Maricaulis maris MCS10: one gene and its partner. The protein of the gene in region 2 binds, or shares a complex with, the protein of the main gene of each other region. Links are inferred from orthologs where the notes say so. Each region holds a gene or a part of one and is shown on either strand. Other genes may lie near its edges. The genes, in order: secY and secG.

Region 1 (13,989 bases), 390 kb from region 2 along the record:
CCGACCAGGAGAAGCTCGGCGTCGCCCTGCAGCGCTTGGCCGCCGAGGATCCGTCCTTCCGCATGAAGACTGACGAAGAATCCGGTCAGACCATCATTGCCGGCATGGGCGAGCTTCACCTCGACATTCTCGTCGATCGGATGAAGCGCGAGTTCAAGGTTGAAGCGAATGTCGGTGCGCCGCAGGTGGCCTATCGTGAATCGCTGAGCCAGAAGGGCCTCGTCGACTACACGCACAAGAAGCAGTCCGGTGGTTCGGGTCAGTTTGCCCGCGTCAAGATCGAATTCGGTCCGGGCGAGCCGGGGTCGGGCTTCGTGTTCGAATCCAAGATCGTCGGCGGTAACGTCCCGAAAGAATACATTCCGGGCGTCGAGAAGGGCCTCAAATCCGTCATGGATGGCGGCCTGATTGCCGGTTTCCCGGTGATCGACGTGCACGCCATGCTGGTTGACGGCGCCTATCACGACGTTGACTCCAGCGTCCTCGCCTTCGAGATCGCGGCTCGCGCCGCCTTCCGTGAAGCCAAGTCGCATTGTGCGCCGAAGCTTCTGGAGCCGATCATGAAGGTCGAAGTGGTGACGCCGGACGAGTACACCGGTGGTGTCATTGGTGACCTGAACTCCCGTCGGGGTCAGATCGCCGGTCAGGAAATGCGCGGCAATGCAACCGTCGTGAATGCGATGGTGCCGCTGGCGAACATGTTCGGCTACGTCAACAACCTGCGGTCTGCGACCCAGGGCCGGGCACAGTTCACCATGCTTTTCGATCACTACGAGGCGGTTCCCAAGGCCGTCGAACAAGAAGTCATCGCCAAGTCCGCCTAAGCGGACCTCTGGTCACAGTATAACAACGAACACACGGATTTCGGAGCGAGATCATGGCGAAGGAAAAGTTTGAGCGCACCAAGCCGCACGCGAACATCGGCACGATTGGTCACGTTGACCACGGCAAGACGACGCTGACGGCTGCGATCACGATGGTACTGGCGGAAGCGTCCGGCGGTACTGCGAAGGGTTATGACGAGATTGACAGTGCGCCTGAAGAAAAGGCACGCGGCATCACCATCTCGACGGCTCACGTTGAGTATGAGACGGCCAACCGTCACTACGCCCACGTTGATTGCCCGGGCCACGCTGACTATGTGAAGAACATGATCACGGGTGCGGCGCAGATGGACGGCGCGATCCTGGTTGTGAACGCCGCTGACGGCCCGATGCCGCAGACGCGCGAGCACATCCTGCTGGCCCGCCAGGTTGGCGTTCCGGCGCTGGTGGTTTTCCTGAACAAGGTTGACCAGGTTGACGATGAAGAGCTGCTCGAGCTGGTCGAGATGGAAGTTCGCGAACTTCTGTCCTCCTACGAGTTCCCGGGCGACGATCTGCCGATCGTTGCGGGTTCGGCTCTGGCGGCTGTTGAAGGTCGTGACGATCATATCGGCAAGGACAAGATCCTTGAGCTGATGGCGGCTGTGGATGAGTACATCCCGACGCCTGAGCGTCCGATCGACCAGCCTTTCCTGATGCCGATCGAGGACGTGTTCTCGATCTCGGGCCGCGGCACGGTCGTGACCGGCCGTATCGAGCGCGGTGTCGTCAAGGTTGGTGAAGAGATCGAAATCGTCGGTGTCCGTGACACCACGAAGACGACCTGCACCGGCGTCGAGATGTTCCGCAAGCTGCTCGATCAGGGCCAGGCTGGCGACAATGTCGGCGTGCTGCTTCGCGGCGTGGACCGTGAAGGTGTCGAGCGTGGCCAGGTCCTGGCCAAGCCGGGCTCCATCACGCCGCACCACAAGTTCGTGGCAGAAGCCTATATCCTGACCAAGGAAGAGGGTGGCCGTCACACGCCGTTCTTCACCAATTACCGCCCGCAGTTCTACTTCCGCACCACCGACGTTACCGGTGTTGTGACGCTGAACGAAGGTACGGAAATGGTGATGCCGGGCGACAATATCGAAATGAATGTCGAGCTGATCGTGCCGATCGCCATGGAAGAGAAGCTCCGCTTCGCAATCCGTGAAGGTGGCCGCACCGTCGGCGCCGGCGTCGTCTCGAAAATCATCGAGTAGACTACCCCATCCGATCGGGGCGGTGCCTGAGGTATCCGCCCCGGTTTGCTCTTTTTGAAAGTTAAGAAACGGGATCGGTTTGATGGAACGTCAAAACATCCGCATTCGCCTGAAGGCGTTCGATCACCGGGTTCTGGATAATTCCACCCGGGAGATCGTTTCGACAGCCAAGCGCACGGGCGCCAACGTCCGTGGTCCGATTCCGCTGCCGACACGCATCGAGAAATTCACGGTGCTGCGTTCGCCGCACATCGACAAGAAGTCGCGCGAGCAGTTCGAAATCCGGACTCACAAACGCCTTCTCGACATCGTCGACCCCACCCCGCAAACCGTGGACGCGCTGATGAAGCTCGACCTGTCGGCCGGCGTGGACGTCGAGATCAAGCTGGGAGCGTAGGATTATGCGCCAGGAAGATCGCAGAACAGGCGTGGTTGCCCGCAAGCTGGGCATGACACGCATTTTCGCCGAAGACGGTTCGCACGTGCCCTGCACGGTGCTGCACATGGACAATGTCCAGGTCGTGTCTCACAAGACCGCCGATCGGGATGGCTATGTTGCACTCCAGCTGGGTGCCGGTGAAGCCAAGGCCAAGCGCACGCCGAAGGCGATGCGCGGTCACTTCGCCAAGGCCAAGGTTGCGCCCAAGCGCAAGCTGGTCGAATTCCGCGTTGCTGAAGACGCGCTGATCGAAGTCGGCTCCGAGCTGACCGCGGACCACTTCGTCCCCGGTCAGAAAGTGGATGTCGCCGGCATCTCGATCGGTAAGGGTTTTGCAGGGGCCATGAAGCGCCACGGTTTTGGCGGCCTTCGTGCCACGCACGGTGTGTCAATCTCGCACCGTTCGCATGGTTCGACCGGTCAGTGTCAAGATCCGGGCAAGGTCTTCAAGGGCAAGAAAATGGCCGGTCACATGGGCGCTGTCCGCGTGACCACGCAGAACATCGAAGTTGTTCGTGTTGACGTCGAGCGCGGCATTGTCCTGGTCAAGGGCGCTGTTCCGGGTTCAGCCGGTGGCTGGGTCGAACTGCGCGACGCGATCAAGGGTCATGGCGGCACCGAGCTTCCCCTGCCGGGCAAGTTCCGCACGCTGGACGAGCTGAACGCGCCGGTCACGGCTGAAGTGGTTGAGAACGAGGCTGCTCCGGCGGACGCTGACAACGCGGCTCCGGAAGCTGCGGCTGACGGTGAAGAAGGAACGCAAGCATGAAGATCGAGGTCAAAACCCTCGCGGCGAAAGACGCCGGTGCGATCGATCTCGACGATGCCGTTTTCGGCATTGAAGAGGTGCGCTCCGACCTCCTGCAGCGCGTTGTGAAGTGGCAGCTGGCAGCTCGCCAGCAAGGCACGCACAAGACGCTCGGCCGCTCTGAAATCAACCGCACCAAGAAGCGCTTCGGCCGCCAAAAGGGCGGTGGTACGGCGCGTCACGGTGCCCGGTCGGCTCCGCAATTCGTCGGTGGTGGCAAGGCGCACGGTCCCCGTGTCCGCAGCCACGCCCACGAATTGCCGAAGAAGGTCCGTGCGCTTGGCCTGCGCCATGCGCTGTCGGCCAAGCTTGGCGCCAAGTCGCTGGTCATCATCGATGACGCGGCACTGGATGCCCCGCAAACCAAGGCACTGCGGACGTCGTTTGAAGGTCTGGGCATTTCCAATGCCCTGGTCATCTCCGGCGCCGAAGTGAACGAGAATTTCGCCAAGGCGGCTCGCAACCTGCCCTGCATCGACGTTCTGCCCGCACAGGGCCTGAATGTTTATGACGTGCTGCGTCGCGACACCCTGGTGCTGACCAAGGCGGCCGTGGAACAGATCCACGCACGCCTCAGCGCGAAGGAGGCTTAAGATGTCGGCTGCTGCGCGCCATTACGACACGATCCTGAGCCCGGTGATCACCGAGAAGTCGACGCTGCTTTCGGAAGAAAGCAAGGTTGTCTTCTTCGTGCCGCTCTCAGCCAACAAGGGTGAGATCGCGGAAGCGGTCGAGGCACTCTTCAAGGTGAAGGTGACGGCTGTGAACACCATCAAGGTTCACGGAAAGACCAAGCGCTTCCGGGGTATTCCCGGTCGCCGCAATGACCAGAAGAAAGCGGTCGTGACTCTCGCAGAGGGTCACTCGATCGACGTGACGACGGGTCTGTAAGATGGCTTTGAAAACATTCAAACCGACTTCTCCGGGCCGTCGCGCCCTGGTGCTGGTGGATCGCTCCGCCCTGCACAAGGGACGTCCCGAGAAGACACTGGTTGAGGGCCTCACCAAAAAGGGTGGCCGCAACAATATGGGTCGGATCACGGCCCGCCGGCGTGGTGGTGGCGCAAAGCGTCTCTATCGCCTGGTGGACTTCAAGCGCCGCAAGTGGGACATGCCCGCAACGGTCGAGCGTCTTGAGTATGACCCGAACCGGACGGCTTTCATCGCCCTCATCAAGTATGAGGACGGCGAGAAGGCCTATATCCTGGCTCCGCAGCGTCTTTCCGAAGGCGATACGGTCATCGCGTCCGCAAAGTGCGACGTGAAGCCGGGCAATGCGATGCCGCTGAAGGCGGTGCCGGTCGGCACCATCCTTCACAATGTCGAGATGAAGCCGGAGAAGGGTGGTCAGATCGCCCGTTCCGCCGGTGCCTATGTCCAGCTTGTCGGCCGTGATGCCGGCTACGCCCAGATCCGTCTGGCTTCGGGCGAGCTGCGCATGGTCTCGGACAAGTGCATGGCGACGGTCGGTGCGGTGTCAAACCCGGACCACCTCAACATCAATCTCGGCAAGGCCGGTCGCAATCGCCATCTCGGCAAGCGTCCGTCTGTTCGCGGTGTTGTCATGAACCCGGTTGATCACCCGCATGGTGGTGGTGAAGGCCGTACCTCTGGTGGTCGCCATCCGGTGACGCCTTGGGGCAAGCCGACCAAGGGTGCCAAGACACGCAAGAACAAGTCGACCGACAAGTTCATCATCCGCTCGCGCCACGAGCGCAAGAAGCGATAGGGAGCAGACGATGCCTCGCTCTGTCTGGAAAGGTCCGTTCGTCGACGGCTATCTGCTGAAAAAAGCGGAGAAGTCGCACGAGGGTGGACGCAAGCAAGCGATCAAGACCTGGTCGCGCCGTTCAACCATCATGCCGCAATTCGTGGGCCTGACATTCCAGGTTCACAACGGCAATAAATTCGTACCGGTGCTGGTGACCGAAGACATGGTCGGCCACAAGCTCGGTGAATTTTCTCCGTCGCGGACCTATTACGGTCACGCTGCGGACAAAAAAGCCAAGCGGAGATAAGCGATGGGACAGTCTACAAATCCCCGTCGCGTCGCCGACAATGAAGCGCGCGCCAAGCTGCGGATGATCCGCACCAGCCCGCAAAAGCTGAACCTTGTTGCCGCGCTCATCCGTGGCAAGAAGGTAGAGCGGGCCCTGGCCGATCTGGAATTCTCGCGCAAGCGGATCTCCAAGGAAGTCAAGAAGACGCTCGAATCCGCGATCGCCAACGCCGAGAACAATCATGGCCTCGACATTGACAGCCTTGTCGTGTCGGAAGCCTTTGTCGGCAAAAACCTGGTCATGAAACGGTTCCGGGCTCGTGCACGCGGTCGCGGCGCAAAGATCCTGAAGCCGTTTTCCGAGCTCACCATCGTGGTGCGCGAAGTCGAGGAGGCCGCCTGATGGGTCAGAAAGTAAATCCGATCGGTCTGCGCCTTGGCGTCAACCGCACCTGGGAATCGCGTTGGTATGCAGGCGCTGGCGAATACGCCAAGCTGCTGCACGAAGACATCAAGATCCGGAAGATGCTCAAAGAGCGTCTGAAGAATGCCAGTGTCTCGAAGATCGTGATCGAGCGCCCGCACAAGAAGTGCCGCGTCACTGTCCACACGGCCCGTCCGGGTGTGGTGATTGGCAAGAAGGGTTCTGACATCGAGACGCTCCGCAAGGAGCTGTCGAAGATGATCGATGGTGAAGTTCACCTGAACCTGGTTGAAGTGCGTAAGCCGGAGATCGACGCGGCCCTGGTGGCCGAGTCCATCGCTCAGCAGCTCGAGCGCCGTGTGGCTTTCCGCCGCGCGATGAAGCGTTCGATGCAGTCGGCCATGCGCATGGGCGCCAAGGGCTGCAAGATCGTCTGCGGCGGTCGTCTCGGTGGTGCGGAAATCGCCCGTACCGAGCAGTATAATGAGGGCTCCGTCCCGCTGCATACGCTGCGCGCCGACATCGATTACGGCACCTGCGAAGCCAAGACCGCGATGGGTATCATCGGTATCAAGGTCTGGATCTACAAGGGTGAGATCATGGAACACGATCCGAACGCCCAGGAGCGCCGTCTCCAGGAGTCCGGTGAACAGCGCGCCCGCTCGGGCCGCCAAGCCGCGTAAGGAATTCAGCCATGCTGCAACCGAAACGCACGAAATTCCGCAAGGCGCACAAAGGCCGTATCAAGGGCGCAGCGAAGGGTGGCTTCACGCTGAACTTCGGCTCCTACGGTCTCAAGGCGCTCCAGCCGGAACGCGTTACCGCGCGCCAGATCGAAGCCACGCGTCGGGCGATCACTCGCCACATGAAGCGTGCAGGTCGCGTGTGGATCCGCATCTTCCCGGATGTGCCGGTTTCCAAGAAACCGACCGAAGTCCGGATGGGTAAAGGTAAGGGCTCGCCCGAGTTTTGGGCGTGCAAGGTCAAGCCCGGCCGCATCATGTTCGAGATCGACGGTGTTCCCGAAAATGTTGCGCGCGAAGCCCTGGAACTGGGCGCCGCGAAGCTGCCGGTGAAAACCAAAATCGTCGCCCGTTTGGGCGAATAGGGAGAACACAACGATGAAACCCGTTGACGTTCGCGCCATGACAGAAGATCAGCTCAAGGATTCACTCCTGAAGCTGAAGGAAGAACAATTCAAACTGCGGTTCCAGCAGGCTTCGGGCCAGATGGAAAACACCGCTCGCTACGGCCAGATTCGCCGCGATATCGCGCGCATTCAGACGGTCCAGACCGAGCGGAATTCGCAAGAAGAGCAAGGGAGCTGACGATGCCGAAGCGTATCCTTCAAGGCGTCGTAGTGAGTGACAAGGGTGCCAAGACCATCGTGGTGCGTGTGGAACGGACTTTCCTCCACCCGCTGCTGCGCAAGACGGTCCGCCGTACCAAGCGTTACCACGCACATGACGAAGCCAATGCTTACAAGGTGGGTGACCAGGTCCAGATCCAGGAATGTGCACCCAAGTCGAAACTGAAGCGGTGGGAGGTGGTCACCGTCGCGGCCTAGGCCCGATGTGAGACCCCACCTTTCCTAAGGAGGATCTGCGATGATCCAGATGCAAACCAATCTGGACGTGGCTGACAATTCTGGCGCCCGCCGTGTGCAGTGCATCAAGGTGCTCGGCGGTGCCAAGCGTCGCTATGCCCACGTCGGCGACATCATTGTCGTCTCGGTCAAGGAAGCCATTCCGCGTGGTCGCGTGAAGAAGGGTGACGTCCGCAAGGCCGTCGTCGTTCGCGTGGCCAAGGACATCCAGCGCAAGGACGGTTCCGTCATTCGCTTCGATGGCAACGCGGCTGTGATTATCAACAACAATAACGAGCCGCTCGGCACGCGTATCTTCGGACCGGTTCCGCGCGAACTTCGCGCCAAGAACCACATGAAGATCGTCTCGCTGGCGCCGGAGGTGCTGTAATGGCTGCCAAGATCAAGAAGGGCGACAAGGTCGTCATTCTCGCCGGCCGTGACAAGGGCAAGACCGGTGAAGTCACCAAAGTGCTGCCGACCGAAGATCGGGTCGTTGTGGCGGGCGTGAATGTGGTCAAGCGCCACACGCGTGCGACGCAGACCGAACAGGGCGGCATCATCGAAAAGGAAGCCTCGATCCACGTTTCCAACGTGGCCGTGGCTGATCCGAAAACCGGCGAGGCAACTCGTGTCGGCTTCAAGACTGAAGACGGCAAGAAAGTCCGCGTCGCCAAGAGCTCGGGCGAGGTTATCGATGTCTGATACCGCCACATACACACCGCGTCTTCGCGCCAAGTACACGGAAACCATCCGTGCGGCGATGAAGGAAAAGTTCGGCTATGCCAATGACATGATGATCCCGCGTCTGGACAAGATCGTGATCAATATGGGCGTCGGCGAGGCCTCCCAGGACTCCAAGAAGATCAAGGGTGCCCTGGAAGACCTGGAAGCCATTACCGGCCAGAAGCCGGTCAAGACGGTCGCCAAGAAGTCCATCGCGGGCTTCAAGCTCCGTGAGGAGCAGGTGATCGGTGCGAAAGTGACCCTGCGCCAGGACCGTATGTACGAATTCCTGGACCGCCTGATCACCATCGCCCTGCCACGCGTGCGTGACTTCCGTGGGCTCAATGGTAAGAGCTTCGACGGTCGCGGAAATTACGCGATGGGTATGAAAGAACATATCGTGTTCCCGGAGATCGACTACGACAAGGTCGAGAAGATCCGGGGTATGGATATCGTTGTCTGCACGACTGCCGGCAATGATGAGGAAGCGAAGGCCCTGCTGGCCGAGTTCGATTTCCCCTTTACGAACTGACGCAGCAGGAACGCAAGGCCACTCGGGCTTTGCACGCAGGAGGACTTAAATGGCGAAAACTTCCGCAATCGAGCGCAATTTGAAGCGTGCTCGCCTGGCCAAGCGTTATGCGGCCAAGCGTGAGCAGCTCAAGGCAATCGCTCGTAATCAGGAGCTTCCGGTCGAGGAGCGTTTTGCTGCTCAGCTGAAGCTGGCTGAATTGCCCCGTAATTCTGCGGTTACCCGCATCCGGAACCGGTGTGAAATCACCGGGCGTCCGCGTGCGTTCTACCGCAAGTTCCGTATGTCGCGTATCGCGATGCGTGACTATGCCAGCCAGGGTATGATCCCGGGCATGGTCAAGTCGAGCTGGTAAGAGAGGAGCCCTAGACATGTCTGTGAATGATCCTCTCGGCGATATGCTGACCCGTATCCGCAATGCGCTCATGCGCAACAAGCGGGCCGTCAACACGCCGGCATCGGCCCTGCGCCGCCGCGTGCTCGACGTTCTCAAGTCGGAAGGCTACATCCGCGATTACGCAGAAGTAGAGCATGCTTCCGGCCTGAAAGAGTTCGAAATCGAACTGAAGTATTTCGAAGGTGACTCGGTCATTTCGGAGATCAAACGTATCTCCAAGCCGGGCCGCCGTGTTTATTCCGGCGTCAAGGACCTTCCGCTCGTCCAAAACGGTCTCGGCATCGCAATCCTGTCCACGCCCAAGGGTGTGATGTCGGATTCGACGGCTCGCGAGTCCAATGTGGGCGGCGAGATCCTGTGTCACGTCAGCTAAGGGAGCGAACCAATGTCACGTATCGGTAAACTCCCGGTAGCCATTCCTGGCGGCGTCACGGCGACGCTTTCCAAGACCGCGCTGACCGTCAAGGGTCCCAAGGGCGAATTGTCCATGACCTTCGTCGATGAAGTGAGCGCCGAGCAGGGTGAAGACGGTATCGTCATCTCCCCGCGCGATGAGACCAAGAAGGCTCGCGCGATGTGGGGCATGCAACGTGCTCTCGTCGCCAACCTGGTCCAGGGTGTCACGGCTGGTTACGAAAAGAATCTCGAGCTGGTCGGTGTTGGTTACCGGGCACAGATGCAGGGCACGTCCCTGAAACTGTCGCTCGGCCTGTCCCATGACGTCGTTTACGACGCGCCTGAGGGCATCACCATCGCCGTCGGCAAGCCGACCGAAGTGAAGATCACGGGCGCTGACAAGCAGCGCGTTGGCCAGGTGGCCGCCGAGATTCGTCGCTTCCGTCCGCCGGAGCCCTACAAGGGCAAGGGCATCAAATATGTCGGCGAGTATATCCGCCGCAAAGAAGGCAAGAAGAAGTAGGGCGAGCGATGAAAACTCAACGCGAAAAATCGGTCCGCCGCGCCCAGCGCAACCGGATCCGTCTGCGCAAGTTCGCCAATGGCCGTCCGCGGCTGTCGGTCTACCGGTCTTCGAAGAACATCTATGCCCAGATCATCGACGATGCATCTGGCAAGACGGTCGTCGCAGCCTCTTCCCTCGAGGAAGCCGCTCAAAAAGAGCATGGCAAGGGCTGGGACACGAAGGCTGCCGAGCTTGTCGGCAAGCTGATCGCCGAGCGCGCAGTCAAGGAAGGCGTCAAGGACGTCGTCTTCGACCGTGGCGGTTACATCTTTCACGGGCGTGTCAAAGCGCTCGCAGAGGCGGCCCGCGAGGGCGGCCTGAACTTCTAAGGGAGCGGACGTATGGCTCATCAGAACGAGCAACGTGGTGGCGGTGACCGTGGCCGGGGCCGCGGCCGTGGCCGGGACCGCGACCAGGAACGCGATGACGAACTTGTCGACAAGCTCGTCCACATCAACCGCGTCGCCAAGACGGTGAAGGGTGGCCGGAACTTCCAGTTCGCAGCCCTCGTCGTTGTCGGTGACACCAAGGGCCGCGTCGGCTTCGGACAGGGCAAGGCACGCGAAGTGCCGGAAGCCATCCGCAAGGCTACCGACGAAGCCAAGAAGAACATGATCCGCGTTCCGCTGCGCGAAGGCCGCACCCTGCACCATGATGGCAAAGGCCGTCACGGCGCCGGCAAGGTCGTCCTGCGGGCGGCGCCTCCGGGTACCGGCGTCATCGCCGGCGGTCCGATGCGCGCCGTGCTGGAAACCCTCGGTATCCAGGACGTGGTCGCAAAGTCGGTTGGCACGTCCAACCCGTACAACATGATCCGCGCCACCATGGATGCGCTGAAACTGCAGTCGAGCCCGCGCTCGGTTGCCGCCAAGCGTGGTCTCAAGGTCGGTGATCTGGTGAACCGCCGCGATGACGGCGCGTCCTCACCGGAAGCGATCGAAGCGTAAGGACCGGATATAATGGCCAAAAAGACCATCCGCGTGCGCCAGACGGGTAGCGCCATCCGCCGCCCGAAAGATCAGCGTGCCACGCTCGTCGGCCTCGGTCTGAACAAGATCGGTCGCGAGCGCGAGCTTGAAGATACACCGTCTGTCCGGGGCATGATTGCCAAGGTCAGCCATATGGTGGAAATCGTCGAGGAGTAGGTCCCGACAAGGGAAACCGCTCCATCGAATGGAGAACGACATGCGTCTCAATGAATTGCGTGACAATGACGGTGCGACCAAGATCCGCACCCGCGTCGGCCGTGGTATCGGTTCCGGCAAGGGCAAGACCGGTGGTCGTGGCGTCAAGGGCCAGAAATCCCGCTCGGGTGTGGCCATCAAGGGTTTCGAAGGCGGGCAGATGCCGCTTCACATGCGTTTGCCGAAGCGGGGCTTCAACAAGCCGAACCGCAAGGCCTGGGCAGAAGTGAATCTCGGCCGTCTTGAGAAGGCCATTGCCGAAGGCAAGATCGACGCGAAAAAGCCGATTGATGCCGACGTCCTGATCGCAGCGGGCCTGGTCCGCCGCGCCCTGGACGGCGTCCGCCTCCTTGCGAAGGGCGAGCTGAAGTCCAAAGTAGAGATCACCCTTGCCGGTGCTTCCAAGGCCGCGATTGCCGCTGTCGAGAAGGCTGGTGGCAAGGTGACCCTCACCGCCGTGGCCGACGACGCCGCGGAATAAGCGACTTTTTGCTGACCTCGTAAGGACGTCTTCATGGCTTCTGCTGCCGAACAGCTTGCCCAGAACATGAATTTCAGTTCCTTCGCGAAAGCGAAGGAACTGCATCAGCGTATTCTGTTCACGATCGGGATCCTGATCGTGTACCGGATCGGTACTTTCGTGCCGATCCCGGGCATCAATCCGGTTCAATATGCTGAGCTTTTCCGCAATCTTGGCGGAGAAGGTCAGGGTATCCTGTCGATGTTCAACATGCTCGGCGGCGGTGCTGTCGAGCGCATGGCGATCTTCGTGCTCAACGTGATGCCGTACATCTCGGCCTCGATCATCATGCAGTTGATGTCTGCCACCATTCCCAGCCTTGAAAAGCTGAAGAAGGAAGGGGGCGAGCAGGGCCGTCAGCAGATCAACCAGTATACCCGTTATCTGACCGTGCTCCTGGCAACCGGTCAGGCCTTCGCCATCGCCATCGGCATGAATACGCCGAACAGTGAAGGCGTGGCGCTGGCTCTCAATCCGGGACCCTTCTTCCTTGCCTCGACCGTGATCACCCTTGTCGGTGCCACCATGCTGTTGTTGTGGCTGGGTGAGCAGATCACCGCTCGCGGCGTTGGTAATGGTGTCTCGCTGATCATTTTCGCCGGCATTATTTCGGCGGTTCCGGGCGTCATCGGTGGCGCCTTGTCGCAAGCCTCCTCGACCGGTGACGGTACCGTTCTGGTTGTCGGTGGTGTGCTGATCCTGGTCGGATTGCTTCTGGTGGTGTTTGTCGAGCGCTCGCAGCGTCGTCTGCTCGTCCAGTACCCCAAGCGTCAGCAGGGCAATCGCATGGTGGGTGGTGATACCTCCTTCCTGCCGCTCAAGCTGAACACGGCCGGTGTGATCCCGCCGATTTTCGCCTCATCCTTGCTGCTCTTGCCGGCGACTGCTGCGAGTTTCCAGGCCCAGTCGGGCCCGGGCTGGCTGCAAAGCGCGGTCGCCATTCTCGGACCGGGATCGCCCTGGTTCATGATGGCCTATGCGGCAATGATCATCTTTTTCTGCTTCTTCTACACCTCGGTCGTCTCCAATCCGGACGACATGGCCGAGAACCTGCGGAAGTATGGCGGTTTCCTGCCGGGCATCCGCCCGGGCAAGCGGACCGCGGAATATATCGACTTCGTCATGTCTCGCCTGACCTTCATCGGTGCCCTCTACCTGGTGCTGATCTGTATGGTGCCGATGATGATGAATCCGAATACGGCTCTCGGCGGTACATCCCTGCTCATCGTGGTTTCGGTGACCATGGACACGGTTTCCCAGATCCAGTCCCATCTGCTGGCACACCAGTATGAAGGCCTGATCAAGAAGTCGAAGCTGCGGGGACGCAAACGATGAATATTGTCCTGTTCGGACCGCCTGGCTGCGGCAAGGGCACCCAGTCCAAGCGTCTCGTAGCCGAGCGCGGATGGGTGCAACTCTCCACTGGAGACATGTTGCGTCACGCCCGTGCGGCGGGAACAGAACTGGGCCGGCGCGTGGCCGCGATCATGGACGGGGGAAATCTGGTCTCCGACGCGATCGTGATCGAGCTGATCGAGGAACGCCTGCCGGAAGCAAAGGCTGCCGGCGGTGCCATCTTCGACGGTTTCCCGCGCACCGTGGCCCAGGCACAGGCACTCGATCAGCTTCTGCTGGATCGCGGAACCCAGGTTGATTCCGTGATCGAGCTGAAGGTGAACGACGAAGAACTGGTTCAGCGGCTGGTAAAGCGCGCTGAGGAGGAAGGTCGCCCGGATGACACAGAAGACGTCATTCGCAAGCGCCTGGAAGTCTACTATGGGCAGACCGCGCCCCTGATCCCTTTCTTTGCCCAACAAGGCAAGGTGAAGGCGGTCGACGGCATGGGTTCCATGGATGAGGTTGCAGCCGGAATAGCTGCAGCACTCGAAGAGAAGTGACACGCACCTGTTGCAACCCCATTGACGGGGTGGCAACGCTGACTGTAGATAGCGCCCTTCGCGAAACGGGCGAGCTGATGCGGCGACCGAAAGGTTGCCTGTTGGGTCGTCCGTGAATGGCGTTCAGAATTTGGGAGATGGAAAGTGGCCCGTATTGCCGGCGTCAATATTCCGACGAATAAGCGCGTAGAGATCGCGCTTCGCTACATCCACGGCATTGGCCCGGCCAAGGCGAAGGAGATCTGCGAGCAGGTTTCCATTTTGCCCGAGCGCCGCGTCAGTGAACTGACGGATGCAGAAGTCCTGCAAATCCGCGAGGTGATCGATCGTGATCATCAAGTGGAGGGGGATCTGCGCCGTGAGGTGGCTGTGAACATCAAGCGTCTCATGGACCTGGGCAACTACCGTGGCCTGCGCCACCGTCGTGGCCTGCCTGTCCGTGGCCAGC
Region 2 (14,417 bases):
ATGGACCCGGATGCCCTGCGCGCCGCCATCCGGGCTGACCGCGCCGCTGGCCACCTGCCCGCCGGCATCGTGATCTGCGTCGGTGGCACCGCCATCGGCGCCAGCGACCCTGTGGCGGCCATCATCGAGGTCGCGCGGGCCGAGGGCCTCTACACCCATATCGATGCGGCGTGGGCCGGCTCGGCGATGATCTGTCCGGAACTGCGCCATATCTGGGAGGGTGCCGAGGGCGCCGACAGCATCGTCTTCAACCCGCACAAATGGCTCGGCGCCCAATTCGATTGCTCGGTGCAATTCCTTCGCGATCCCACCGACCAGCTCAAATCCCTCACCCTGCGCCCGGATTATTTGGAAACGCCGGGCATGGATGACGCGGTCAATTATTCCGAATGGACCATTCCGCTGGGTCGCCGTTTCCGCGCCCTCAAGCTCTGGTTCCTGATCCGCGCCTACGGGCTGGAGGGGCTGCGCACCCGCATCCGCAATCATATCGCCTGGTCCAACGAGGCCTGCGAGGCCATCCGTGACCTGCCCGGCCTGGAGATTGTCACCGAGCCCCGCTTCAGCCTGTTCAGCTTTGCCTGCACAGCGGGCGATGAGGCCACCGCAGACCTGCTGGAACGCATCAACAGCGATGGCCGCACCTATCTCACCCAGACGCGCCATGAGGGCCGCTATGTGATCCGCCTCCAGGTCGGGCAGTTTGATTGCACGCGGGCGGATGTGATGGAGGCTGTGGCGGTGATCGGGGAGTTGCGGGGCGAAGGCTAGCCTTGTCATCCCTGATGGACGCCCGGCGAAGGCCGGGCGAAAGTCAGGGACCTATGTGATTGCGAGCAGTTAGGTCCCTGCCCTGCGTCCGGCTTCCGCCGGACATTCGGCAGAGATGACAATCAAGGGCGAGAGGTTCTGGCCCCTAAACCATCCGGCTCTGGTGCAGGGCTGCCGCAATAAAGCTCGCAAACAGCGGGTGCGGCTCGAACGGCCTTGATTTGAGTTCCGGGTGGAATTGTACGCCGATGAACCAGGGATGGTCCTCGATCTCGACGATTTCCGGCAGCACGCCATCAGGTGAGAGACCGGAGAAGGTCAGGCCGCACGCTTCCAGCCTGTCCTTGTAGCCGACATTGACCTCATAGCGGTGGCGGTGGCGCTCTTCGATATGGGCCTGGCCATAGATCTCGCGGACTTTGGAGCCATCTTTCAGAACGGCCGGATAGGCGCCCAGGCGCATCGTACCGCCCATATCGTCGCCGACCTTGCGGGTCTCGACTTCATTGCCGCGGGTCCATTCGGTCAGAAGGCCGATCACCGATTCGCCCGTGTCCGAGAATTCAGTCGAGACGGCATCTGTGACGCCGGCCAGATTGCGGGCCGCTTCCAGCACCGCCATCTGCATGCCGTAGCAAATCCCGAAGAAGGGCACCTTGCGCTCACGGGCAAAGCGCGCCGCGGCGATCTTGCCTTCGACACCGCGCTCGCCAAAGCCGCCCGGCACGAGCACGCCGTGCACGTCTTCCAGCGGTTCGAACGGGTCGTCTTTTTCAAACTGCTCACTGTCGAGCCATTTGAGTTTGACCTTCACCCCATTGGCGATGCCGCCATGGGCCAGCGCTTCGATCAGGGATTTATAGGCGTCGAGCAGGCCGACATATTTGCCGACCACACCGATCGTCACTTCGCCGTCCGGGTTGGCGATGGTCTCGGAGATGCCCTGCCAGCGTGACAGGTCCGGCGCCGGGGCATCGTCAATGCCGAAGCAGCGCAGGATCTCGGTGTCGAGACCCTGGGAATGGTATTCCAGCGGCACATCATAGAGCGAGGCCGCATCACGGCCCTCGATGACGGCGCTTTCCTTGACGTTGCAGAACAGGCCGATCTTGCGCTTGTCGCCGGGCGGGATCGGGATTTCGCAGCGGCACAGGAGGATATCCGGCTGGATACCGATCGAGCGCAGCTCTTTCACCGAGTGCTGGGTCGGCTTGGTCTTCATCTCGCCGGCGACCTTGATGAAGGGCAGCAGGGTGACATGCAGGAAGACCGCATTGCCCTCGCCCAGCTCCTGGCCGAGCTGACGGATCGCCTCGAAGAAGGGCAGGCCCTCGATATCGCCGACCGTGCCGCCGATCTCGCACAGGACGAAGTCGACATCCCCGGCGTCGGACAGGACGAATTGCTTGATCTGGTCGGTGACGTGCGGAATGACCTGAACGGTCGCGCCGAGATAATCGCCACGTCGCTCGCGCTCGATGATGCGCGAATAGATGCGTCCGGTGGTGATGTTGTCGGCCTGGCTGGCGGGAACGCCCGTGAAGCGTTCATAGTGACCCAGGTCGAGGTCGGCTTCGGCCCCGTCATCGGTCACATAGCATTCGCCATGCTGATAGGGCGACATCGTGCCCGGATCGACGTTGAGATAGGGGTCCAGCTTGCGCAGGCGGACTTTATATCCACGCGCTTGAAGCAGGGCTCCGATGGCAGCTGACGCGAGGCCCTTCCCCAAAGAGGAGACCACGCCGCCCGTAATAAAGATATATCGCGGCATGGGCCGTCTGATTATCCCAGATTCGGACGCCTCGAAAGACGCGAGTTGAAATATGTGATGATTAAATGCGCGAGGGACTAGCCGTCGGTCGGCACCGGTGCCCCGGATTCGTCCTGCTCGATAACGCCGATGGCCGGGTTGTCGATCTCGGTATCGAACACGCTGGTGCCCTCAGCCGTGACGCCGGTCACAATGGCAAGCAGGATCGAATTGCCGATGAAGACCGCGCCGAGGATCATCGTGGTGCGGGTCAGGATATTGGCTGCGCCGCGACCGGACATCATGCCCCCGCCGCCACCGCCGCCACCGATACCCAAGGCACCGCCCTCAGACCGCTGCAGCAAAATGACGCCGATGAGACCAAGGGCGACCAGGAGCTGGATGATCAAAAGGACTGTGGTCATGAATACCGCCATAAATCGGGCCAGACCGCCTCATCGGGCGGCTCGACCTGTTATATAAGGAGTTCCCGGTGCGATGCCAGCACCGTCCGGTCACATGGCGGCGCGTTTTATAGCAGGCGACCCGACTTGGCCAGCATCGTCTGCGGTTTGGGCTGCGGCTTCGCTGGCTGCCAGCTGGGCTTTGCGTTTCACGGCTTCTGCCCGCGCCTGCAGGCGCTTGCGCAGATTGGAAACAGTCCGCCCGATCTCGTCTTTCGAGCGCTCGATGGTATCGCCATTGGCGAAGGCAGCGTAGGAGCCCATCGCCAGCTCCTTGACCAGCTTCAGCGTGCCTTTTTCCGCATTACGGCCATCGCCGAGCGTGCCGATCTGATCGATCAAGGCTTCGGCGACCTCGGCCGCCTCGCGGCGCCCGGCCCGGATGACATGGGCCCGCAATTCACGGGCCGCGCGCTGAAGGTCATTGACGTCCAGCGCGATGGGAACCTTGCCGCCCGTCTCCTTGGAAGCCTCCAGCTCGACCGAGATGACAATGCGCATGGCAACGCGCCGAACGCGCTCAGAAGTGACAGCTTCTCGTGCCTCCTGGACATGCTGGCGCCCATTGTTCAGGGCAACCTCGTCATTTTCGACGGCCGCCTTGAGGAAATTTGGAACTGAAATCGGCACCGCATCGGTCGACCGGTCGGCATCCTTGCGACGATCGGGACCGATATAATCGGACGTGACGATGAAATCCTTGCGCCCCTTGATCAGGGTCCGGACCCGCTCCTCGGCGAACATGGTCGAGAAGGGCCGCACGATGACATCATCGGCGCCGCATTCGATCGCCTTGCGAATATGGCCGGTATCGCGACTCCACGTGGTCAGCAGCATCACGACGAATGGATTGGATCCGACTTCGCTGCGACGGACGCCGCGAACAAGCTGGAAGATTTCGGTGTCGGTAGCGCTCGACTCGGCCACGATCATGGCCGGTGCACTGTCCGCGATAGCCGATTTGAGATCAGCCAGCGAAGCGACACACTCGATCTGCCGGAATCCGATCTCGAACAACGCATAACGGGTCGTCCGCTGGTTCACATGGACAGGATCAAATAGGAGCACGGGTGCCCGGGCGTAGTCGATTTCGGCCATACTCGGTTCGGCTCCAGCAGCGGCTAACGGAAACTCAGACCTGGAGATTGACGCGAATAGGTTTCGATCCACTTACCGAAGAGGTTCATTCTCCAGACTGACGGCCTCGATTATCGCACTGAAATCAGCCGCATCGAGGCTCGCACCACCGACCAGGGCCCCATCCACATCGGCCAGTGACAATAGCTCCCGAGCATTGCCCGGCTTCACCGAACCACCATAAAGAATACAAGTGGTTAGAGGATCTGGCAGGCGTTCTCGGATGGCCGCATGCATGGCTGCCACATCGGCCGCCGAGGCCGTCCGTCCGGTGCCGATGGCCCAGACCGGCTCATAAGCTATGACTAAATCCAGGATTGCAGAATTTTCCGGAAGTGATCCAGCCAGCTGGCGGGCCACCACCTCGACCGCCCGGCCGGCTTCACGCTCGGCCAAGGTTTCGCCGACACAGATCACCGGCACCAGGCCAGCGGCAAGGGCGGCAACTGCCTTGGCGCGGACATCCCCGTCGGTTTCACCATGGGCGGCGCGGCGTTCGGAATGGCCAAGGATCACATGAGTGGCGCCGCAATCCCGCAGCATGGCGGCCGAAATATCACCCGTGTAGGCGCCATGGTCCTGGGCGTGACAATCCTGGCCACCGACACGGATACCGGTTCCGGCGCAGGCCTGAACGGCAGCATGGATCAGGGTCGCGGGCGGACAGACCAGCACATCAGCTGATGCTCCGGCCGCGACGGGCGCGAGTTCCGAAAAATAGCCGAGCGCGCCCGAAAGCCCGTTCATTTTCCAATTGCCTGCAATAAGTTTGCGCCGCGACATCCAGCCTCCCCGATCTGCCATTCCGACCCCCTGTCGATGCGGCAGGAGTACTCATCATTTCCGGCTCGGGCAACGGCCTGCGTCCACAATCGCAGGACAACCGCCCCTGACGCTTGCGACGGCCATACCTCGCCGCTACCTTCCGCGCGACGTTTTTCAAAGGCATCCCGGTCTCATGCTTTCCAATTTTCGTGCTTTCGCCCAGTCGCCCATAGCGCTGATCATCATTGTCCTGCTGGTATTGTCTTTCGCGATTGCCATGCCGGGCGCCGGCGGCATCTTCACCGGCAGCGGTGATGCAGTGGTCGTGGTTGGCCCCGAACGGATCAGCCAGCGGGAAATGGCGACAGCCTTCAATCGCGAGGTTGCCCGCCTGCAAGAGCAGAACCCGGACGTGACCCGCGAAATGGCGCGCGAGGAAGGGATCGCCTACCAGGTCCTGCAACAGCAGATCACCATGGCAACCATGGCCGCCCGGGCCCGGGATCTGGGCCTGGCCATATCCGATGTCGCCATCGTCAGCGAAGTTGCCGACGTCCCGGCCTTCCAGAATCCGATCACGGAACGCTTCGATCGTGACACCATGGCGGCCGCGCTGCAGCGCTCGGGCGTGACCGAAGACCAATTCGCCCGTGATATCGAAGGTGACCTGTTGCGGTCGCAATTGATGGCCACCCTGGCCGGCTTCAGCGATGTCCCCGACCAGATCGCCGCGACCCGCTATCTCGTTGCCGAGGAACAGCGCCGGATGACCGGCCTCGTGATCGACGCCTCGACCGCCGACGAGATCGAGGACCCGACGGATGAGACCCTGCAAACCTTCATTGACGAGACCCTCGGCGCCAATGGCGAGCCGGTCTTCACTCGCCCGGAATACCGCGCCATCACGCTCGTGCGTTTCCAGCTCGATGACTTCATCCGCGATGTCGCTGTTGATGAAGCGACCCTGCGGGAGGTCTATGACTATGAAATTGCGACCAACCAGATCGGGACGCCCGCCTATCGCAGCTTCACCCAGCTGACCGTCAGTGATCAGGCGGGTGCCGATGACGCAGCCAGCCGTCTCGCCGCGGGCGAAGCCCCGTCTGCCGTTGCCGCCGAGCTGGGCCTCGACACGCCGCTGGTCCAGACCGATGTCCAGCAATTCGAGATCCCCGACGAGGGTCTTGGTGAAACCGTATTTGCCATGTCGGCCGGTGAGGCCCGCGCGGTTGAGGGACGTTTTGGCTGGAGCGCCGTGATTATTACTGGCGCCGAAGAGGCGACCCAGCCTGCATTTGAGGAAGAGCGTCCGCGGCTGCAGGCCGATGCGGCCCGGGCCCAGGCGACGGACGACATGTATGATGCCATCTCGGCGTTCGAAACCGTTCGCGCAACCGGTGCTTCGCTCGAGGTCGCTGCCGAGGAATCCGGTACGCCGCTGGAAATCTTCCAGCCTCTCGCCGTGAATTCGATCGACGAGGACCTGCAATTTGATGGCGAACGCTACCAGGCACTCGCCCCTGAAATCCTGCCGGCGGCCTTCGATCACATCGAGGGATTCGCCACCAATCTGGAAAGCTATAACGAGACCGATTTCTACACGCTTCGCGTCGACGAGATCATCCAGAGCCGTCCGTTCGAACTGGAAGAAATCCGTGAACAGGCCGAGAGCCGCTGGCGCTCGATCCAGGTCGACACCCAATTGCAGGCTCGTGCCGAGGATGCGCTGGCCCAGCTTGAAGCCGGTTCCGACATGGAAATCGTCAGCCTGATGGTTGGTGGGCGCACGGAAACCTCGACCCTGAAACGCGGTCAGACGGCGGGTGGCTTTGATCGCAATGCGGTTGCCCTCGCCTTCACGACGGACCCTGGCGCCTACGAAATGATTCAGGTGGGCGAAGGCCAATACCTGGTTCTCACCGTCAACGAGATCATCCCGGCCGACATCGCCGCGGCCCCCGCCGCCGACCTTGCTGGGATCGAAACCAGCCTGACCACCGAGCTGGGCAATGACATCGTTTCGGCGACCCGGGAATACCTGATCCGCGATTACGGTATCACGGACGAGTCGATCGACAATCGCCTGTATTCGCTCGCCATTGGTGAGACCGATCCCAGCACACGGCAATGACGCCGCACGCGGTCATCACGCCTGACTTCGCAACCGCTGCGGCCCAGCTGGAGCGGGGTGAAACCTGCGTCATACAGGCGCGGCGGGTCGATGACCTGCTGACCCCGGTCGCCGCCTATCTTCGACTGGCTGACAGCCAGCCCAACACCTTCCTGCTCGAATCGGTCGAGGGCGGCGCCTGGCGTGGACGCTATTCCGCCATCGGCCTCGACCCAGACCTGATCTGGCGTTGCCGCGATGGTGTGGTCAGTGAAGCGCGCGGCATGGACGTCGCCAAACGCCGTTTCTCGCCGATCGAGGCCGCCCCGATGGAAGCCCTGCGCGAGGTGATCGAAGCGGCCCATTGTCCCCTGCCGATCGATGCCCCGCCCTTGGCCTCCGGCCTGTTCGGCTATCTGGGCTATGACATGGTGCGCTACCTGGAACGCCTGCCCGAAGGCGCAGCACCGGACCCGCTCGGCCTGCCCGAATCCATCCTGCTGCGCCCGCAGACCATGGTCGTGTTCGATGCGCTCAAACAGGAAATCCAGGTCTACTGCCCGGTCCGCCCCGGCGAGTACTCAGCGCGCGAGGCTTATGACGCTGCTGTCGAACGCCTGCAGACGACCTTGCAGAAACTGGCCGGTGCAACGCCCGAAAAGGCGGCGCCAACCGGCGAGCTGGGCCCGCGCCAATCCAATCGCAGCCCTGACGATTATCGCGCCGCGGTCGACAGGGCGCGTGACTATATCCGTGCCGGTGACGCCTTCCAGGTCGTCCCCAGCCAGCGTTTCTCCGCCGACTATCCGGCCGATCCGTTCTGGCTCTACCGCTCGCTGCGACGCCTGAACCCCTCGCCTTTCCTGTTCTTTTTCCGCTTTGACGGGTTCGAAGTGGTCGGCTCCAGCCCGGAAATCCTGGTGCGGTTGCGCGATGATGTCGTCACCATCCGGCCCATCGCCGGCACCCGTCCGCGCGGCAAGACCCCGGCCGAGGATGACGCCTTTGAGGCCGATCTGCTGGCCGACCCGAAAGAGCGCTCGGAACACCTCATGCTGCTCGATCTGGGCCGCAATGATGTCGGCCGAATTGCCAAGCCCGGCTCGGTCCGCATCACCGCCCGCGAGATCGTCGAACGCTATAGCCACGTCATGCACATTGTCTCGAACGTCGAGGGTGATCTGCGCGACGACCAGGATGTCGTCTCGGCCCTGTTTGCCGGCTTCCCGGCGGGCACAGTGTCCGGTGCCCCCAAGGTCCGGGCGATGGAGATCATCGATGAGCTGGAGCCACACCGGCGCGGCGTCTATGCCGGGGCGGTCGGCTATTTCAGTGCGGGTGGCGGCATGGATACGGCGATCGCGCTGCGCACGGCGGTGTTCAAGGACGGGCGCATGCATGTTCAGGCCGGTGCCGGCGTGGTGCTGGACAGCGATCCGGAATCCGAGCGTGTCGAGACCGTCAACAAGGCCGAAGCGCTATTCCGCGCCGCGATTGATTCCTTCGGCCACTGAAGCCTGCAGACCGGGTTCGGCCAGGAAGAGCTGATCAGCCAGCGTGCCGGCGGTGACAAAGTCGATGCCTTGCGCGGCCGGGCTTTCGAGCCAGGCGGTCAGCGTGTCGAGGGTCAACGTGTGCGGATGCCCGATCACCACGGCAAACCCGTCCTGCCGCGCCAGCTCGGCGGCGTCCGCCAGGCGCGCTTCGATCGCCTCCGCACTCCGGTCATGGTCCAGAAAGATGTCGCGTTCCAGGGCTCTCAGGCCGAGACCGGCCGCGACTGCCCGCCCCCGGCTTTCACCCGTCGTCAGACTGTCGAGGAAGAGCGGGTTGGTGTGGCTGACAGCCGACAGCGCCACGCGCAGGGCGCGTGGATCGGCGGTAAAGCGGCTGCCCATGTGATTGTTGAGACCGATGGCGCCCGGCACGCGCGCCATGCCCCAACGCACACGGGTCTGAAGGTCGACATCGCTGAGACCGATGCGCAGGGCATTCGGTCCCGGATCGGCCAGACCGACCGGCTCCATCGGCATGTGCAGCAGGACGTCATGCCCGTTCAAACGCGCCAGCGCAGCCAGTTCGGCCGAAGCCTCGGCATAGGGCAGGATCGCCACGGTCAGCGGTATCGGCAGCGCCACAACCCGCTCGGCCGCGGCAACATCCAGCCCGACATCATCGATGACCAGCACGATTTGCGGGCGTGCGATCGCCGACAATTGCGGGTCTGCCGGCGCGATGACAACCGGGCTCATATTTGATGCGGCGATGTCGATCGGAGCCTCCAGAGAGGCCGCTTGCACGTCAGCGCCGTCGTTTTCGAGCGAATCGAAATTGCGTATCCGGCTGACCCGCACCGACAGGTGATGGTCGGAACTGTCAGCGGAGGCGACCGAAAAGCTCGGGAAATCGCCCTTGCTCACGACAGAAAACACAACTGCGCCAAGCAGATAGGCCGACGCCGCCAGGGCACCGGCAAAAGCTGGGATGGCGGAATGACGGGCCTTGAGCGGAGCGAAGACGGGTTTCGACATGTCACCAGCACGCTGGAATGCGGTTAATCAGAGGTTAATGCGTTCGCGGGATTGGCGAAATCGGCCCTGCTGACTAGGGTCGCGGCAGGGAGAGCGCCATGCTGCTGATCATCGATAACTACGACAGTTTCACCTTCAACCTGGTCCATTACTTCGAGGAGCTGGGGGCCAGCACGAAAGTGATCCGCAATGACGCCATGAGCGTGGCGGAGGCGCTGGCGCTCAAGCCCAGCGGCATTGTCCTGTCGCCGGGGCCCTGTGACCCGGACCGGGCCGGGATCTGTCTCGAGCTGATCGCCGCCGCGCCGCACGACCTGCCCATTCTCGGTGTCTGTCTCGGTCATCAGTCGATCGGTCAGGTATTCGGCGGCGAGGTGATCGCGGCCAAGGCCATCATGCACGGCAAGACGAGCGCGGTGAGCCATGATGGCAGCGGTCTGTTCACCGGCCTGCCCAGCCCTTTCACCGCAACGCGCTACCATTCCCTCGCCGTGCGCCCGGAAAGCCTGCCGGATGTTCTTCGGGCGACCGCCCACACTGCCGATGGCGAGATCATGGGATTGTGTCACCGAGACCGGCCTGTCCATGGCGTCCAGTTCCATCCCGAATCGATCGCTTCCGAGCACGGTCACGACCTGCTGCGCAACTTCCTCGACCTGACCGGGCTGCCCCGCGCCGAAGCCGCCTGAGCCCCGTCACCGCCAGCCGGCGTTGAACCAGCGGCTGGCACGCGCTAGATCGTGTCTGTTCGCTTTGTTCAATCCGGTGACAGGTATGCCGTTTTCTGCCGATCCACACGCTGTTCGCCCGGCCGCCCGCGCCGGTCGCTGCGCTGTGATGGCGGTGACGCGCGTTCGATACTCCCAGCCGGCAGCGCAGTGGTGCCCGGATCATCGATGGCGCGACAACCACGCCTGACCCTTCCGGTTCGCGGCTTCTGTCCGCCTGTGATCATACCCAGCGAAACGACTGACCATGCAAAACATCTATCTGTGCCTGACCGCCTTTGCCCGCGGCACCTATCCTGACGACGCGGCCATTGCCGGTGCTTTCGACGAGCTGATGTCCGGCGACGCCCCGGATGCCGCGATCGGCGGATTCCTGGTCGGCCTCGCCGCGCTCGGCGAACGCCCGTCCGACATTGCCGCCGGCGCCCGGGCCCTGCGCAGCCGGATGACCCGTATCGAAGCGCCTGTGGGCGCCATCGACACCTGCGGCACCGGTGGCGACGGCAAGGGCGCCTGGAATATCTCGACCACAGCCGCAATCATCGCCGCCGGAGCCGGGGCGACCGTGGCCAAGCACGGCAATCGCGCCGCCTCGTCCAAATCCGGCTCCTCCGATGTGCTGGCGCAGCTCGGGGTCAAACTCGATTGCCCGCCTGCTGCCGTCGAACGGTCTCTGGCCGAGGCCCGCGTCGGCTTTCTCTTCGCCCCGGCCCACCATGCCGCCGTCCGCCATGTCGGCCCGGCCCGTCAGGCACTGAAGGTCCGCACCGTATTCAATCTCTTGGGACCGCTCTCCAATCCGGCCGGCGTCAAACGGCAATTGCTGGGCGTGTATGACAGGCGCTGGCTGGTGCCGATCGCCGAGGCGCTGCGTGACCTGGGCTGCGAGCACGCCCTTGTCATTTGCGGCCAGGACGGCATGGACGAGCTGACCACCACGACCGGATCCGACATTGCCGAGCTGCGCGACGGCGATATCCGCGAGTACAGCTTCCACCCGGAAGAAGCCGGCCTGGCCCTGGTCAGGGAAGCCGATCTTCAGGGCGGAACGCCAGCCGACAATGCCGCGGCGATCCGGGCCCTGCTCGACGGTCAGCAAGGCGCCTTCCGCGACATCGCGATTCTCAATGCCGGCGCCGCACTTGTGCTGGCCGGGCTGGCCACGACTATTCCCGAAGGCACAAGCCTCGCCGCGGCCGCCATTGATGATGGACGGGCCAAGGCCGCCTTGATGCGGATGGTCGCCATTTCAAACGGGGAGGCCTGAGCCATGACCAACCCGCCCGACACCCTCGCCCGCATCGGGGCCTACAAGCTCGACCATATCGCGGCCTGCAAGTCCGCCCGGCCCTATGCCGAGATCGCCGCCGCCGCTCGGGAGGCCTCACCGGTGCGCGGCTTTACGAGCGCCCTCGCCGCCGCTCCCGGCGGTCTGGGTCTCATCGCCGAGATCAAGAAAGCCAGCCCCTCCAAGGGGCTGATCCGTGCCGATTTTGATCCGCCCGCCCTGGCAAGGGCCTATGAGGCCGGCGGCGCCAACTGTCTGTCAGTGCTCACCGATACACCCAGCTTCCAGGGAGCCGACGCCTTCCTGACCGCGGCCCGTGAGGCCGTCTCCATTCCGGCCCTGCGCAAGGATTTCATGTATGACCGCTACCAGGTCGCCGAAGCCCGCCTTCTGGGCGCCGACGCGATCCTGGTGATCATGGCGGCCATCGACGACGCCACGGCCCGCGATCTGATCGAGGAGGCCGCATTATGGTCGATGGACGTGCTGGTCGAGGTTCATGATGCCCCCGAAATGGAGCGGGCCCTGCAGCTCGATGCGCCGCTGATCGGGATCAACAATCGCAATCTGCGAACCTTCGAGACCTCGCTCGACACGTTCGACGCCCTCGCCCCGATGGTGGGCGGTGACAGGCTGCTGGTCGCCGAGAGTGGCATTTTCGGCCCGGACGATGCCCGTCGTGTCCAGGCTGCCGGTGCGCGGGCGCTGCTGGTCGGTGAAAGCCTGATGCGGCAGGACGACGTCACCACGGCCACGCGGGCACTCATGGGACCATCCGGACCTGCTTGACGGCATTTCAGAACACTTGTAGAACAAACTCAGCTATTCCTGATTTGTTCCTGCAGTATCGGTACCGATGCCCGGCCCGATTCCCGGAACGCGAACAAGGGGGTCACCTTGCTGACGCGGAAACAGAACGAGCTTTTGCTCTTCATCCATAATCGCATCAAGGAAACCGGGGTTTCACCCTCGTTTGACGAGATGAAAGGTGCCTTGCAGCTGGCGTCAAAGTCCGGCGTGCACAGGCTCATCACGGCGCTTGAGGAACGCGGCTTCATTCGTCGCCTCGCCCATCGCGCCCGGGCGCTGGAAGTGCTCAAACTGCCTGAATCGGCCGCGGCCCACGAAACCCCGGCTATTCCCAAAGGCGATCTCGGCGCCAATGTGGTCCGCGGCAATTTCGCCAAGCCTGAACCGGACGCCCGCGAGAACACGGTGGACATTCCCATGCTCGGCCGGATCGCGGCCGGTGTTCCGATCTCCGCAATCCAGCACGAAACCGACCGCTTCCCCGTCCCCGCCGACATGGTGATGGGCGGTGAGCATTTCGGTCTCGAGGTCAAGGGTGACTCAATGATCGAGGCCGGGATCATGGACGGTGACACCGTGCTGATCCGGCGCTGTCAGTCGGCCGAAACCGGCGATATCGTGGTCGCCCTCATCGATGATGAGGAAGCCACGCTGAAACGCCTGCGCAAAAAGGGCGGTTCCGTCGCCCTGGAAGCGGCCAATCCCGAATATGAAACGCGTATTTTCCCACCCGATCGGGTCAAGGTGCAGGGTCGCCTTGTGGGCCTGATCCGGCGTTATCATTAGGCCGATCTGATTTCAGAGCGATCAGGCTTCAAGCCAGGGCGCGCCCGGTCAAACCGCTCCGACGCCGCAGCAGGGCAAGTCAGGCCGCCCGCGAACCATCAGCCGGAGGCCTGCTGACAGGGCGCAGCGGGCGACATTGGGTGCTTACCACCAGGCTGTGCCCCGGTCTGAGCTGCCGCGAGCCGGCCGCGCACGTTGTCACGGGTTTGCCGGACGAATTACCGAGCTCAAATCCGTCTGAACAGGCTTGAGTAATGACACGTCCGGGCAGAGTGACACGTCCGGGCAGAGTGACACGTCCAGGCAGAATGACACTTGCGGACCGACGTCTCTCGGCCGTTGTCTCCTGTTCGTGGGGCCCTGATCTCGGTTCCCTGGTCTCGGCTCGCTGATCTCGGTTCCCTGGTCTCGGCTCGCGGATATCGGTTCCCTGACTTCGGCTCGCTGATCGCGGTCCCCTGATAGTTACAAGCTGGTCGCGGCATCCCGAACTTGGCGACCCGACCAGGGCATGCCCACCAGTGCATCCCGACCAATGCCTGCTGATCGATGTCACCGGATTGAGACTTTTTGCTCGTGACGGCCTGTCATGCCTCCCTGATCAGGCCTGTTTTGGCCCTCCTGTTCAGGCCTGTTTGCAGCCTCCTGATCAGGACTGGGTCCAGGGCCGGACGACGCCCGGCGGCCGGGCGCTCTGCACCCTTGCAATGCCATTCGCGCCCAGATGAATGACCTGACTGCCGGTCGTGGCCAGCCTGTCCGGATCAAAGATCGCGGCCTGGCACTGGCTGACAATCCAGCCAGGTATTCGCGCCGCACTGACAATGACATCAGACCGCGCGCAGTCCGTCGCCCAATCAGCGACATGGTCCAGACGGGTGACGACAAGACCATTAATACGCGTACTGCAGCCATATGGGTCGCACAGGGCCTGCCAACGTTGCGGTGTCGGGCCGGCGACACCGCGTGCCTCGAGGAAGACCCGCGCTGCAAACCGTGACGTCCGCCGGTCACTAACGACCCACTCACCATGGCCATCCCGCGCCAGCACCAGCCCGTTCTCCGAGATGAACAGGTCGGGCTGCGGCATCAGGGTCCACACGGCCAGTGCCGCCGCCATAACCAACCCACCTGCGCCACGCATAGGTCCGCGCATCAGGATAAGCAGGACAAAGCCGATCGAGAAGGCGGCGAGCACGCCACCGGAGGCGGCGGCGACGGTGCGCTGCGCGCCCGGCCAGTTCGCGACATGGCCGGCCAGATCCAGCATCAGG

The links.
Region 1: the proteins of secG (region 2) and secY are in contact, whole or in part, in a crystal structure (PDB 5AWW), measured with the Thermus thermophilus proteins. The link is inferred for Maricaulis maris MCS10 from one-to-one orthologs. Residues at the interface, in WP_223903268.1 of Thermus thermophilus: Tyr5, Ile9, Tyr12, Leu13, Ala16, Leu19, Val20, Val23, Leu24, Gln26, Glu27, Pro28, Gln30, Gly31, Ala32, Asp34, Leu35, Met36, Gly37, Gly38, Ser39, Ala40, Asp41, Leu42, Phe43, Ala45, Arg46, Val48, Tyr53, Thr56; in WP_096411648.1 of Thermus thermophilus: Leu14, Gln16, Arg17, Phe20, Ile34, Pro35, Pro37, Ile72, Arg108, Arg109, Asn112, Gln113, Arg116, Ile117, Ile120, Pro145, Gly146, Trp147, Phe152, Phe155, Val156, Val159, Thr160, Val162, Ala163, Gly164, Ala166, Leu167, Trp170, Glu173.

What each region holds. Positions count from the first base shown.
Region 1 is NC_008347.1:1,934,236-1,948,224, reverse strand. Bases 10,887-13,807 are described here. They hold secY (preprotein translocase subunit SecY), read left to right. Parts: upstream 10,887-11,637; coding sequence 11,638-12,978; downstream 12,979-13,807. Other genes in these bases: rpsM (30S ribosomal protein S13), read left to right, coding at 13,686-13,807; MMAR10_RS09190 (adenylate kinase), read left to right, coding at 12,975-13,541; rplO (50S ribosomal protein L15), read left to right, coding at 11,125-11,604; rpmD (50S ribosomal protein L30), read left to right, coding at 10,899-11,084. Also shown: fusA (elongation factor G), read left to right, coding at 1-824; tuf (elongation factor Tu), read left to right, coding at 878-2,068; rpsJ (30S ribosomal protein S10), read left to right, coding at 2,151-2,465; rplC (50S ribosomal protein L3), read left to right, coding at 2,470-3,276; rplD (50S ribosomal protein L4), read left to right, coding at 3,273-3,908; MMAR10_RS09285 (50S ribosomal protein L23), read left to right, coding at 3,910-4,206; rplB (50S ribosomal protein L2), read left to right, coding at 4,208-5,044; rpsS (30S ribosomal protein S19), read left to right, coding at 5,055-5,333; rplV (50S ribosomal protein L22), read left to right, coding at 5,337-5,717; rpsC (30S ribosomal protein S3), read left to right, coding at 5,717-6,421; rplP (50S ribosomal protein L16), read left to right, coding at 6,433-6,846; rpmC (50S ribosomal protein L29), read left to right, coding at 6,860-7,066; rpsQ (30S ribosomal protein S17), read left to right, coding at 7,069-7,305; rplN (50S ribosomal protein L14), read left to right, coding at 7,346-7,714; rplX (50S ribosomal protein L24), read left to right, coding at 7,714-8,028; rplE (50S ribosomal protein L5), read left to right, coding at 8,021-8,581; and 6 more genes. UniProt on the Bacillus subtilis protein: The central subunit of the protein translocation channel SecYEG. Consists of two halves formed by TMs 1-5 and 6-10.
Region 2 is NC_008347.1:1,532,262-1,546,678, reverse strand. What follows is about bases 1,287-4,278. They hold secG (preprotein translocase subunit SecG), read right to left. Parts: upstream 2,950-4,278; coding sequence 2,623-2,949; downstream 1,287-2,622. Other genes in these bases: tpiA (triose-phosphate isomerase), read right to left, coding at 4,159-4,278; MMAR10_RS07300 (response regulator receiver protein), read right to left, coding at 3,040-4,086; MMAR10_RS07310 (CTP synthase), read right to left, coding at 1,287-2,545. Also shown: MMAR10_RS07315 (pyridoxal phosphate-dependent decarboxylase family protein), read left to right, coding at 1-771; more of MMAR10_RS07310, read right to left, coding at 917-1,286; more of tpiA, read right to left, coding at 4,279-4,929; MMAR10_RS07290 (peptidylprolyl isomerase), read left to right, coding at 5,084-7,021; trpE (anthranilate synthase component I), read left to right, coding at 7,018-8,514; MMAR10_RS16140 (divergent polysaccharide deacetylase family protein), read right to left, coding at 8,479-9,531; MMAR10_RS07275 (anthranilate synthase component II), read left to right, coding at 9,630-10,220; trpD (anthranilate phosphoribosyltransferase), read left to right, coding at 10,507-11,526; indole-3-glycerol phosphate synthase TrpC, read left to right, coding at 11,530-12,336; transcriptional repressor LexA, read left to right, coding at 12,445-13,143; MMAR10_RS07255 (ComEC/Rec2 family competence protein), read right to left, coding at 13,793-14,417. UniProt on the Bacillus subtilis protein: Involved in protein export. Participates in an early event of protein translocation.